One region of the Lentzea sp. NPDC003310 genome, then DNA from elsewhere that is predicted to be linked to it. Evidence: riboswitches for the same ligand, from Rfam matches in the RefSeq annotation. Region 1 holds a riboswitch; each other region holds the start of a gene.
The links. A riboswitch is a leader RNA that binds a small molecule or an ion and turns the genes downstream of it on or off. The one in region 1 is predicted to bind cobalamin.
Positions count from the first base shown of each region.

Region 2: linked by a shared signal. The riboswitch ahead of ABZX02_RS33680 (CbtB-domain containing protein) and the one ahead of cobN (cobaltochelatase subunit CobN) in region 1 are both predicted to bind cobalamin.
Region 3: linked by a shared signal. The riboswitch ahead of ABZX02_RS32705 (ribonucleoside-diphosphate reductase subunit alpha) and the one ahead of cobN (cobaltochelatase subunit CobN) in region 1 are both predicted to bind cobalamin.
Region 4: linked by a shared signal. The riboswitch ahead of ABZX02_RS04620 (iron ABC transporter permease) and the one ahead of cobN (cobaltochelatase subunit CobN) in region 1 are both predicted to bind cobalamin.

Region 1 is NZ_JBEXNC010000013.1:262,985-266,163, forward strand. It holds gene ABZX02_RS27550 (precorrin-8X methylmutase) at 1-593, opposite strand, end outside; gene ABZX02_RS27555 (hypothetical protein) at 590-1,585, opposite strand; cobalamin riboswitch at 1,594-1,725, shown strand; gene cobN (cobaltochelatase subunit CobN) at 1,761-3,179, shown strand, end outside.
Region 2 is NZ_JBEXNC010000018.1:207,412-210,590, reverse strand. It holds gene hisG (ATP phosphoribosyltransferase) at 1-108, opposite strand, end outside; gene ABZX02_RS33690 (phosphoribosyl-ATP diphosphatase) at 125-388, opposite strand; gene ABZX02_RS33685 ((2Fe-2S)-binding protein) at 497-1,147, shown strand; cobalamin riboswitch at 1,218-1,350, shown strand; gene ABZX02_RS33680 (CbtB-domain containing protein) at 1,404-1,592, shown strand; gene ABZX02_RS33675 (CbtA family protein) at 1,601-2,356, shown strand; gene ABZX02_RS33670 (SMI1/KNR4 family protein) at 2,410-2,943, shown strand; gene ABZX02_RS33665 (HAD family phosphatase) at 2,940-3,179, opposite strand, start outside.
Region 3 is NZ_JBEXNC010000018.1:11,125-14,303, forward strand. It holds gene ABZX02_RS32705 (ribonucleoside-diphosphate reductase subunit alpha) at 1-1,207, opposite strand, end outside; cobalamin riboswitch at 1,315-1,517, opposite strand; gene ABZX02_RS32710 (LysE family transporter) at 1,715-2,263, opposite strand; gene ABZX02_RS32715 (LysR family transcriptional regulator ArgP) at 2,363-3,179, shown strand, end outside.
Region 4 is NZ_JBEXNC010000002.1:430,874-434,052, forward strand. It holds gene ABZX02_RS04610 (3-isopropylmalate dehydrogenase) at 213-1,250, shown strand; gene ABZX02_RS04615 (YciI family protein) at 1,317-1,736, opposite strand; cobalamin riboswitch at 1,826-1,964, shown strand; gene ABZX02_RS04620 (iron ABC transporter permease) at 1,997-3,019, shown strand; gene ABZX02_RS04625 (ABC transporter ATP-binding protein) at 3,019-3,179, shown strand, end outside.

The sequences.
Region 1 (3,179 bases):
ATGGCCGCCGCCGTCATGGCGCTGCCGCCGCGCCGGCCGCGCACCACCAGGTGCTCCAGATCCGTTGCGGCCAAAGCATCTTTGGACTCCGCCGCCCCGATGAACCCGACCGGGATGCCCAGCACCGCGGCGGGCCGCGGCGCACCGGCGGCGATCAGGTCAAGAAGGTGGAACAGTGCGGTGGGGGCGTTGCCGATCGCGATCACGGCACCGTCGAACCGGTCCGCGAGCAGTTCCAGGGCGGCGGCGCTGCGCGTGTTGCCGATCGTCTTCGCCAGCTCGGGCGTGCGCGGGTCCTGGAGGAAGCAGAGGACCTCGTTGTCCGCGGGCAGGCGGCGGCGGGTCACGCCGGACGCGACCATGTTGGCGTCGCACAGGATCGGCGCGCCGGCCCGCAACGCCGCGCGGGCGTCGCGGACCACGTTCGCCGAGAACGCGACGTCCTGCGGCAGGTCGGTCATGCCGCACGCGTGGATCATGCGGACGACGACCTTCGCGACGTCGTCGGGGAACCCGGTGAGGTCCGACTCCGCGCGGATGGTGGCGAAGGACTGGCGGTAGATCTCAGCCCCGTCCTTGATGTACTGCGTCAACGGATCTCCTCGTAGCCGTCGCCCGTCGCGACGAACTCGATCACTTCCCCTGCCGGGCGGCCGCAACGGCGGGCACACCCCGACCAGTGCACCGGGAGGGTGTGCGGGGTGCCGAGCCACGCCCGTGCGTCGGCTCGTACGTCGGACAGCGATTTCGCGCAGCCGGGGCGTCCGGTGCAGGCGCTCACGCCGTGCCACGGCGAGGCCGGGTCGGTGATGAGGCCGGCCGTGTCGGTACCGGCGGGCACCACGAGGCTGCGCCACGGCGTGAGGCGGAGCGCGACGCCGGGAAGCTGCGCGGCGTCGAGGCGGCCGAGCGGAACTCCCGGGGTCAACGGTGAAGGTGCGACAGGGGTCACAGCGGGCGTGACGCGCGGGGCATCGGAGGCGCCGAAGTGCGCGGTGATCTTTCGCACACCGTCGTCCACTTCGGACAGGCGCCAGGCCGCGCCGCGCAGCCGCTGGAAGAGGCGGGCGGCGGACAGGACGGCGGCCACCGGGTCGGTCACGCGGACGCCGGTGTCGCGGCCCGCGAGCAGCAGGACGAAGCCGCCGTCCGCGTCGCTGACCAGCCCGAAGTCCCCGCCGAGGCCGCTCACCGAGTGCCCGACCGTGAGCAGGAAACGGCCCGGCAGCGCGGCCAGCAGGGGGTCCGCGCACAGGGCCGCGTCGATCTCGTCGACGAGCTCCTGGTTGTCCTCCAGCGGCGCCGCGATGATGTTGCGCATCCGCTCGTGCGTGGCCGACGGCAGCAGGCCCGCCGCGGCCAGCCGCGCGCCCAGTTCCACGCCGTCCGCGAGTCCCCTGATCTGGAGGTTCGCCCGCGAAGTCAGTTCCACTGAACCGTTTCCGAGCTCGGCGGCCGCGACCCGCACGACGTCCCACTGAGCAGCGGAAAGAGTGCCGCCGGGCACCCGGATGCGCGCCAGCCCGCCGTCGGCTGCCTGGTGCAGCTCGACGGCGCCGGGGCAGGCATCCGGGTGACTACGCATAGGTCGGACTGTAACCCGCCGGTTAGGGTGAGCCCGAACGACGAAGCGCAGGAGGAAGCCGGTGCGAATCCGGCGCGGTCCCGCCACTGTGACCAGCACCGCTGGGAGTCAGGAACTCTGCTTCGGCCGTGACCCGCAACCTGGGGCGAGGACCCCACGAGGGATGGAGCCCTGCGTGATCCTGCTGCTGTCGACCTCCGACACCGACCTGCTGTCGGCGCGTGCGAGCGGTGCCGAGTACCGCCTCGGCAACCCCGCGAGACTCACCGTCGAGGACCTGCCCGCGCTCGTCGAGGGCGTCGACCTCGTGCTCGTGCGCATCCTCGGCGGCCGCCGGATGTGGGAGGAGGGCCTCGACTGGCTGCTCGCCCACGGCCTCCCCGTCGTCGTCCTCGGCGGTGAGATGCAGCCGGACGCGGCGTTGATGGAGCTGTCGACGGTGCCCGGCGGCGTGTGCGCGGAGGCGCACCTCTACCTCGCGCACGGCGGGCCGGCGAACCTCACCGAGCTGCACAAGTTCCTCTCCGACACCGTGCTGCTGACCGGCCACGGCTTCGCGGCACCGCAGGCCACGCCGACGTGGGGCGTGCTGGAGCGCGAGGCCTCGGACGCCGAGGGCCCCACGGTCGCGGTGCTCTACTACCGCGCGCACCACGTCGCCGGGAACACGGCGTTCATCCACGCCCTGTGCGACGCGATCGAGGCCAAGGGCGGCAAGGCACTGCCGGTCTTCTGCTCCTCGCTGCGCACCGCCGAGCCCGAGTTGCTCGACACGCTGCGCCAGGCCGACGCGCTCGTCGTGACGGTGCTCGCGGCCGGTGGGACGAACCCCGCCAAGGCGTCCGCCGGTGGCGACGACGACGCGTGGGACGTCGGGGCGCTCGCCGAGCTCGACGTACCGATCCTGCAGGGGTTGTGCCTCACGTCGAGCCGCGACACGTGGGATGAGAACGACGACGGTCTGTCTCCTTTGGACACCGCGACGCAGGTCGCGATCCCCGAGTTCGACGGCCGGATCATCACGGTCCCGTTCTCCTTCAAGGAGATCGACGAGGACGGGCTCACCGTCTACGTCGCCGACCCCGAGCGGGCGCTGCGCGTTGCGGGCATCGCGGTGCGGCACGGGCGGTTGCGGCACATCCCGACCAAGGACCGCAAGGTCGTCGTGATGCTGTCGGCCTACCCGACGAAGCACTCGCGCATCGGCAACGCGGTCGGCCTCGACACGCCCGCGTCGACCGTCCGGCTGCTCAAGGCCATGCGGGAGCACGGGTACGACATCGGCGACGAGCTGCCCGGCGTCGACGAGCTCGACGGCGACAAGCTGATCCACGCGCTGATCGCCGCCGGCGGCCAGGACGCCGACTGGCTCACGCAGGAGCAGTTCGAGAGCAACCCGATCCGCATCGCCGCGGCCGACTACCGCGAGTTCTACGAGACTCTGCCGGACGACTTCCGCGAGTCGATGCAGGAGCACTGGGGCGAGGCGCCCGGCTCGTTGTTCGTCGACCACTCGAAGTCGAAGGACGGCGAGATCGTGCTGGCCGCACTGCGGTCCGGCAACGTCGCGGTGATCGTCCAGCCGCCGCGCGGG
Region 2 (3,179 bases), on a different contig from region 1:
CACGGTCAGGTCACGCGGCTCGTGCCGCTGCCGGTAGCCGGCCTCGGTGAGCATGGCGGAGGCGCGTTCGGCGAGCGCGCCCTTGTTCGGGACTGCAACGCGCAGCATGTCGAAGTCTTTTCCGTCAGAGGTACTTGTACACGTCTTCGAGGGTGAGCCCACGGCCCAGCATGAGCACCTGGAGGCGGTAGAGCAGCTGCGAGATCTCTTCGGAGAGCTTCTCGTCGGACTCGTACTCGGCGGCGATCCAGACCTCGCCCGCCTCCTCCAGGACCTTCTTGCCCTGCGCATGGACCCCGGCCTCGAGCGCGGCGACGGTGCCGGATCCCTCCGGCTTGGTGGCGGCTCGTTCGGTCAGCTCTGCGAACAGGGAATCGAAGGTCTTCACGGCTCCACATCCTCCCATCCCGGCGACCCCGGTCCACACCGCGGTCACATCTGTCCCAGGCGGTGGACGTGATCTGTCCTGCATGGACACCCGGTAGCGTGAACTTCCGTGTCGGAGTTCGCGGAGGTCCTCGCAGCGCTGCGCCGGGTGCGCGGCATCAACCCGTTCTTCGCCCTCGACGTGGGCCGCCCCGACGACTTCTGGCTGCCGGGAACGGCACTTCTCGACGGCCCCGCCCTCAAGACCACCATCGACGCCATCGCGATCCGGTACAAAGCCGACGAACCACGCGTCGCCGCCAGCCTGTTCTTCCTCAGCTACACCGCCCGCCTGCTCAGCCCGCTCACGGCCGCGAACATCCCGATCGACGTCCGCCCCGAGAACCTCTGGTGGCACCACCACCCGGCGAACGGCCTGAGCGTGCGCATCGACCAGCCACGCCTGGGGCCGCCACCGGCCGAGGCACTCGCACCGGTCGTGGAGGCCATCCAGTCCGTCACGCCCGTGGCGCGCGGACTGCTGTGGGGCAACGCGATGTCGAACGTCGCGGGCGCGCTGAAAATGGTTGTGCGCGCACGCATGCTCACGGCGGAGGAAGCGGAAGAACGGGGCGAACGGCTCATGAGCGCGCCGCCGTTCGAAGAAGCCGGAGAATTCCTGAGCTTCCCCGGCGAACTCGGGTTCCGGCGCCGGAGCTGTTGTCTTTACTACCGCGTCGCCGCAGGTGGGAAGTGTGGCGACTGCCCACTCGTGAAGTGAGGAACGCAACAACTCTTATGGCCGGTTGTGCTTAACGGGCCGCTCAACTTACGGTGCACGCGCCGCAGTGACGGGAAGCCGGTGGAAATCCGGCGCGGTCCTCGCCACTGTGACCGGGAAGCGATCCCCGCCGAGCACGTCACTGGTTCCCGCCGGAACTGGGAAGACGCGGGGGCAGCGTTGATCCGGGAGTCAGGAGACCGGCTGCGGCGCCGCAAGGAGAGTTGACCTTCCACGAGGTATGGAGGAGCCCGTCATGACGAGCCCCGCAGCAAGCCTGTCCGCCGTCCGCGTGCCCAAATGGGCCTTCGCCGTCTCACTGCTCGGCCTGATCGTCACCTACCTGGTCCTGCAGGAGAACGGCCTCGCGCTCGGCGCGGGTTCCGAGTTGCTGCACGAGTTCTTCCACGACGGCCGCCACGCTCTCGGCGTCCCCTGCCACTGACCACGCGGATGACGACCTACAAGTCCATCGCACTGCGCGGCATCGCGGCCGGCGGCATCGCCGGCGTCGCGTCCGCGCTGGTGCAGCTCCTGGTGACCGAGATCCCGATCCGGGCCGCGCTCGCGGTCGAGGAGGCTCGCGCACCCGCCGGTGAAGAGACCGGCCACTCCCACGGCGGCGGGGAAGAGCTCGTCAGCCGCGGCGCCCAGGTCGTGGGCGGCATGCTCGGCGTGGTGATCGTCGGCATCGCGGTGGGCCTGGTGTTCGCCACGGCCTACGCGCTGTCGAAGCGCTGGTTCACCGGCAGCACGCCGTTCACGCGCAGCGTCGCGTTCGGTGCCGCGGTCTTCGGCGCCGTCGCGCTGCTGCCGTGGCTCAAGTACCCGGCCAACCCGCCCGCGGTGGGCGACCCGGAGACGGTGAACTACCGCACCGCCCTGTACCTGGGCGTGGTGGTGGCCGGCCTGGTGATCGTGTGGGGCGCGTCGTGGCTCGCCGAGCGGCTGCGCGAGCAGTCCGCACCGGTGCGGGCGACGGCCGTGCTGCTCGCGGTGGTCGCGGCCGGCGCGGTGGTGCTGCTGGCGTTCCCCGCGCCGCCGGACACGATCCCCGCGGACATGCCGGTGACCGTGCTGTGGCAGTTCCGCCTCAGCTCGCTCGCGCAGCTGGCCACGCTCTACGTGGGCATCGGCGTGGTGTTCGGCCTGCTGGTCGACCCGGCCACGCGCAGGGCGAAGTCCGTCGAGAAGGCAGTCGTCGCTTGACGGTGCGGGGTGGCCGCGAGGCCACCCCGCCTCCGGCGCGACATCATGTCGGGATGACGGGGAACGGTGTTCAACCGTGGGAACGCATCCACAACTGGTTGCGCGTCAACGCATCCCGCACCTTCGACCAGATCACGGCCGATCCGGCGACCACCGGCCTCTGGCGCCTCACCGGTGCGGAGAACCTGATTCCAGCGCGGTACACCCCGTTGTCCCCAGAAGATTCGCAGCGAACGCGAAACAGGAAGAGCACGCACCTCGAAGTCGAGACGGAACCGGCCGGCGCGACGTCGGGAGTCTTCCTGCCGGAGTTCGTCCCGATCGCCGCGGATGACATGGGCGACTACCTGTTCGTCGACGAACGTCCGGGTCCGGAGTCCGGGTGCGTCCGCGCGTGGGACGTGGACGAGGGCAGCAGGCTGCCGTCGCTCTGGCCGAGCCTGACCGCGATGCTCACCGACATCGCGGACTCCCTCGACACCGGCGCACCGGCTCTGCGCGGACACGCGGACGCGGCGAAGTTCTTCACGACCTCCGTCTACGTGCCCGAGGTGCGTGACGGCAGGCTCGGCTGGCGGCGGGTCTAGAGCGCCTTCAGCACCTCGAGGTCGACGCCCACGAGGGAGTCGCGGAAGATCCGCCGCTCCCCCGCCTCCACCGCGACGTCGCACGGCACGACCAGCACCGTGCACCCCGCCGCCACCGCGGCGGCCACCCCGGTCGGCGAGTCCTCGACAGCGACGCACTCGGCCGCGTCCACCCCGAGCAGCCGCGCCGCCTTCAGGTACGGCTCGGGCAGCGGCTTGTTCAGCCCGTCCACCTC
Region 3 (3,179 bases), on a different contig from region 1:
GGTCCTTGAACGTGATCCACGGGTGACCGGTCTCGAACAGCATGGTCAGCATGCGCCGCCACAGGTCGACGGCCGGCAACCGGCGGAAGACCTTGATCTCGCCGTTGTCCGCCTTCTGCTCGTAGGCGCGGTACTTGTCGGCGAACTCGGTGCCGAACGCGTCATGCAGGTCCGGGACCTCGTCGGGGGAGAAGAGCGTCCACTGGCCGTTGGCGCGGACGCGGCGGAGGAACTCGTCCGGGACCCAGTTCGCGGTGTTCATGTCGTGGGTGCGGCGGCGTTCGTCGCCGGTGTTCTTGCGCAGGTCGAGGAACTCCTCGACGTCGATGTGCCAGGTCTCGAGGTACGCGCAGACCGCGCCCTTGCGTTTTCCTCCCTGGTTCACGGCCACCGCCGTGTCGTTCGCGATCTTCAAGAACGGCACCACGCCCTGCGACTTGCCGTTCGTCCCCTTGATGTGCGCGCCGATCCCGCGCACGGGTGTCCAGTCGTTGCCGAGCCCACCCGCGAACTTCGACAGCAGCGCGTTGTTGCTGATGCCGTGGAAGATCCCCGCGAGGTCGTCATCGACGGTGGTCAGGAAGCACGACGAGAGCTGCGGGCGCGTGGTGCCCGAGTTGAACAACGTCGGGGTCGAGCACATGAAGTCGAACGACGACAGCAGCTCGTAGAACTCGATGGCGCGGGCGTCGCGGTCGTCCTCCTCCAGCGCGAGGCCAATGGCGACGCGCATGAAGAACGCCTGCGGCAGCTCGTAGCGGCGGCCGTCGTGGTGCAGGAAGTAGCGGTCGTACAGGGTCTGCATGCCCAGGAACTGGAAGTTCAGGTCCCGTGACGCGTTCAGGGCGTCGCCCAGGCGGGCCAGGTCGAACGACTCCAGGCGCGGGTCGAGCTGGCCGAACTCGATGCCGGAACGCACGAACGACGCGAAGTACGCCGGGTAGCGCTCGGTCATCTCGGCGTGCGACAGGGGTTCTCCGCAGGCCTCGGCACGCAGCTTGTCCAGCAGCAACCGGGCGCTGACGTAGGAGTAGGCCGGGTCGTGCTCGACCATCGTGCGGGCGGCCATGATCGGCGCGAGCGCGAGCTCGTCGTCGGTGATGCCGTGGTAGAGGTTGCGCTTGGTCTCGGCCAGAACCGCCTCGGCCGACGCGGTGGGCAGGTCGGCGCAGGCTTCGTCGATGACCACTGAAAGGCGGTCGGGCACGCTCTCTCCTCGCGAGCAGGCCGAGGGTGAACGCGTGCGCGCGCCGGCGGCCGACGCCACCGGTGCACACAGCCGCCCTCCCTCGGGGCACCGTGTCGTGCGCGCAGGCTTGCGCGCACACCAGTGGCAGGTCTTCGGACTCGTGGGCGCACTTCCAACGCCTACCGGCCGTCGCTTCCCAGGTCGGCTGACCCAGTGCTTGGTTGACGGCTTTCGTTCCCACTCACCGCTGCGGGGCAGTCCCGGGTTCGCACCGGGTTCCCTCTTGCCTCACCGAACGGGTCGGTGAACCACCAGCGCGGCAGATACTACATGTGGTGGTGGGGTCTGGATCACCACCCAACATGCGCGTGTCGTGGGTTAGGGTCGGAAACGTGGGTGATCTTCGGCCTCGGGTCGTCTTCGGTGCACTGGTCAGCGCGGGGCTCGCTTCGGCGTCCCTTTTCGTCGGGACGGCGGCGCCCGTGACGTGTGGCGCCCTGGCCGTCGCGGCGGTGCTCGTGATGATCACCAGCCGGCGATCAGGGTCACCCCGAGAGTGATCATCACGGCGGCGATCAGGCCGTCGAGGACGCGCCACGAGCGTGGCTTCGCGAACAGCGGGCTGAGCAGCCGCGCGCCGAAGCCGAGGGCGACGAACCAGGTGATGCTCGCCGTCACCGCGCCGATCCCGAAGAGCCAGCGACCGGCCGCGATCGACCCGAGCAGCAGCACCGTGTCGAGGTAGACGTGCGGGTTGAGCCACGTGAGCGCGAGCGCGGTCAGCACGGGCCGGCCGCTGGGCTCGGAGCCGGTGTGCAGCGCGGACGGCCGCAGCGCGCGGCGCGCGGCCAGGAACCCGTACCCCAGCAGGAAGATCCCGCCCACGACGGCGGCGATCGTGATCGCCTGCGGGACCGCGCGGACGAGTGCTCCGAACCCGGCGATGCCGACGGCGACCAGGATCGCGTCCGACAGCGCGCACACGGCGACGACCTTGGCGACCGCCTGGCGTCGAAGTCCTTGGCGCAGCACGAAAGCGTTCTGCGCGCCGATCGCGACTATCAGGGTCATCATGGTGCCGAAGCCGAGCAGCAGGTCAGTCACCCGGCCCACGGTATTGACGCCGTCTTGATGAGACCAGCTAAAGATTCTTACGTAGCATTAGCGCTCGTGATGGACCTGGACCTGGTGCGGACGCTGCTCGCGGTCGTCGACGCGGGCACGTTCGATGCCGCCGCGACGGCGCTGCACGTCACCCCTTCCGCTGTCTCGCAACGCATCAAGGCGCTCGAACAGCGAACCGGGCGCGTGCTGCTGGTGCGCGCCCGGCCGGTTCGGCTTACGCCGTCCGGCGAGGTGCTGGTCCGCTATGGTCGGCAACTGCTCGCGCTGGACCAGGACCTCGACGCGGCCCTGGGCGAGGACGCCGTGGTGCGGGTCCCGATCGCGGTCAACGCCGACTCGCTCGCCACGTGGTTCCTGCCCGCCCTGCAACGGGTCTCGCCGGAGCTGCGGATCTCGTTCGACCTGCACCGCGAGGACCAGGACCACACGACGGCGTTGCTGCGGCAGGGCCTGGTGATGGCCGCGGTGACGTCCTCGCGCGAGCCGGTGGCGGGCTGCTCGGTGAGCAAGCTCGGCGAGATCCGTTACGCCGCAATGGCTCCCGCGTCCTTTGTGGAGCGACATGCGCGAGGCCCGCTCAAGTCGTGGCTGCCGGACGCGCCCGTCGTCGTGTTCGACCGCAACGACGACCTGCAGGACCGGTTCGTGCGCACGCTGACGCGCGGGCGGGGCGCGTCGGAGCACCGCCACTACGTGCCGTCGTCGGAGGTGTACGTGCGGGCGATCGTGGCGGGCCTCGGGTGGGGAATGGTGCCGCCGCAACAGCTCCAGGAGGGCCTGGTCGACCTCGCGCCGGGCCGCACCATCTCCGTGCCGCTGTACTGGCAGCAGTGGAAGCTCGACTCGCCGGCGCTGACGGCCGTCG
Region 4 (3,179 bases), on a different contig from region 1:
GGAACTGCCTGCCGTCACCCCTTGACGCGACACCGTTCCTGCGGTCGAGTGACACTCGAAAGTTTGGTATGGGCCGTGTGGGTGTCCCGCAGTACGGGAGATAACACCCCGATGGGGTGTCCGGCATGCGGCGGACGGCCGCGATGCCGGTAGCCTTTCGCGTGAGGAAAATAGTCCCACCAATTGGGGACTGACACCTGGGAGGTGTGTGGATGCGGCTCGCAGTGATCCCAGGAGACGGGATCGGGCCCGAGGTCATCGCTGAGGCCCTGAAGGTCCTCGGTGAGGTCGTTCCGGCGGCCGAGATCACTCGCTACGACCTCGGCGCGGCGCGCTGGCACGCCACGGGAGAGTTGTTGCCCGAGTCGGTGCTGGGGGAGCTTCGCCAGCACGACGCGATCCTGCTCGGCGCGGTCGGCGACCCGTCGGTGCCGAGCGGAATCCTGGAGCGGGGCCTGTTGCTCAGGCTGCGCTTCGAACTCGACCACCACGTGAACCTCCGCCCTGCTCGTCTCTACCCCGGTGTCCGCAGCCCGCTCGCGGACCCGCCGGAGATCGACATGGTGGTGGTGCGCGAGGGCACCGAGGGCCCGTACGCGGGCAACGGCGGCCTGCTCCGCAAGGACACGCCGCACGAGATCGCCACCGAGGTCTCGCTGAACACCTCGTTCGGCGTCGAGCGCGTGGTCAGGGACGCCTTCGCGCGTGCCTCGAACCGCCAGCGCCGGCACCTGACGCTGGTGCACAAGACGAACGTCCTCACGCACGCCGGCTCGTTGTGGTCGCGCGTGGTGGAGGAGGTCTCGCTGCAGCACCCGGACGTCACCGTGGCCTACCAGCACGTGGACGCGGCGACCATCCACATGGTCACCGACCCGGGCCGCTACGACGTGATCGTCACGGACAACCTGTTCGGCGACATCCTGACCGACCTCGCCGCCGCCGTCACGGGCGGCATCGGCCTGGCCGCGTCCGGGAACATGGACGTCACGCGCCGCAACCCGTCGATGTTCGAGCCGGTCCACGGGTCGGCACCCGACATCGCGGGCCAGGGCATCGCCGACCCGACGGCCGCCGTGCTGTCGGTGGCGCTGCTGCTCGACCACCTGGGCGAGCACGAGGCGTCGCGCCGGATCGAGGCCTCCGTGGCGTTCGACCTGGCGACGCGCGACCACCAGTCGCCGGGCGCGACCTACGCGATCGGTGACCGGCTCGCGGCGCTCGTGTCGTCGAACGTGCGCACGGGCTGAGTTCTCCAAGGCACGTACTAAGGCCCCGGTCGAGTCGACCGGGGCCTTGGTGTTTCCGGAGGTGCGTCAGAGCTGGCCGTTGGCCTCACGCCACGCGCGCTCCTTCTGGATCCACTCGTTGTCCTGCGGGAACTCGTCGATGGTCGGCACGCGCCGGATCTCGGTCTTGAAGCCGGGGCCGGTCATCGGCATCCGCTTCGCCCACTCGACCGCCTCCTGGATCGAGGACACGTTGAGCAGGTAGAAGCCGTTGAACAGCTCCTTGGTCTCGCCGTACGGGCCGTCCGTGACGACCGGCGGCTCCTGCGAGTAGTCGACGACGACGCCCTCGGAGGTGTCGGAGAGCCCCTCCGCGGCGAGCAGCACGCCGGCGCGGATCAGCTCCTCGTTGTACGCGCCGACCTCCTCCAGCATCTTGTCGAAGTCGAACTCGCCCATGTTGGCGAAGGCCTCGTCGGTGGCGCGCATGATCAGCATGTACTTCACGGTGTGTCTCCCTGGATGTCTCTCGTTCGGTGTCGTCCACAGGTCGAACGGGCGCGGTGCCGGATCGACATCACACCCGAGAAATTTCCGAACTTTCTGTTTTCGCAGGTAGGGTCACTGAAGTCGTGCGTGGGGGAAGACCGGTCTGAGTCCGGCGCTGACCCGCAACGGTAGGTCCCCCGAGCCGGGGGACGAGCCCGAACACCCGCGTGCGATGCCCCAGGAACTCCGATTCCGCCGTGGACTGCGGGAAGGACCAAGTGATCTCCAAGATCAGCGCGCTCGTGGGCGTGCTCGTCGTCAGCATCGTGGCCGGCGTGGCGCTCGGCCCCGTCTCCGTGCCGTTCGGTGTCACCACCGAGCTGCTGTGGGAGGCGCTGACCGGCGGCACCGTCCCCGCCCACCTCGCCGGGCAGTACCACATCGTCTGGGACATCCGGCTGCCCCGCGTCCTGCTCGCCGCCGTCGTGGGCGCGGGACTGAGCGCGGTCGGCGTCGCGATCCAGGCGATGGTTCGCAACGCGCTCGCCGACCCGTACGTGCTCGGCATCTCCTCGGGCGCGAGCGTCGGCGCGACGGCCGTGGCGACGATGGGGATCCTGTCCGGCCTCGGGGTCTACGCGCTGTCGGTCGGCGCGTTCGCCACCGGACTCGGCGCCACGGCCCTGGTCTACATCACCGCGCGCACGAGCCGAGGGCTCACACCGCTGCGGCTGGTGCTGACCGGGACCGCGCTGGCGTACGGGTTCTCCGCCGTGGCGATGCTGCTGGTGTTCCAGGCGCCGCACGGGGAGGCGGCGCGGGCGGCCATGTTCTGGCTACTCGGCAGCCTCGGTGGCGCGACGTGGACGGCACTGCCGATCGCCGCCGCCGTGACGGTGCTGGGCATCGCCTACCTGATGACCAGAGCCCGGCAGCTGAACGCGCTGGCGATGGGCGACGAGACCGCGACGACGCTCGGCGTGCCCGTCAACCGGTTCCGCACGCACCTCTTCGTCGTGACCGCCGGCATCACCGGCGTGCTCGTGGCCGTCAGCGGCGCGGTGGGCTTCGTCGGGCTGATGCTGCCCCACCTCACCCGCATGGTCGTGGGCGCGGACCACCGCAAGGTCCTCCCGCTCGCGCCCCTGGCCGGGGCGTCGTTCATGGTGTGGGTCGACGTGGCCGCGCGGATGCTCGCGGCACCCGAGGAGCTCCCGCTCGGCGTCATCACGGCCGCGATCGGCGTGCCGTGCTTCATCTTCCTCATGCGCCGCAAGAGCTACGTGTTCGGAGGACGTTGATGCGCGTCGACATCGAGCAGGTCACCGTCCGCGGCATCATCACGGACATCACGCTGCACGCCGAGGACGAGGTCGTCGGGATCGTCGGCCCGAACGGCAGCGGTAAGTCCACGACGTTGCGCTGCGTCTACCGCGCCCTGAAACCGGACGTGGGCGCCGT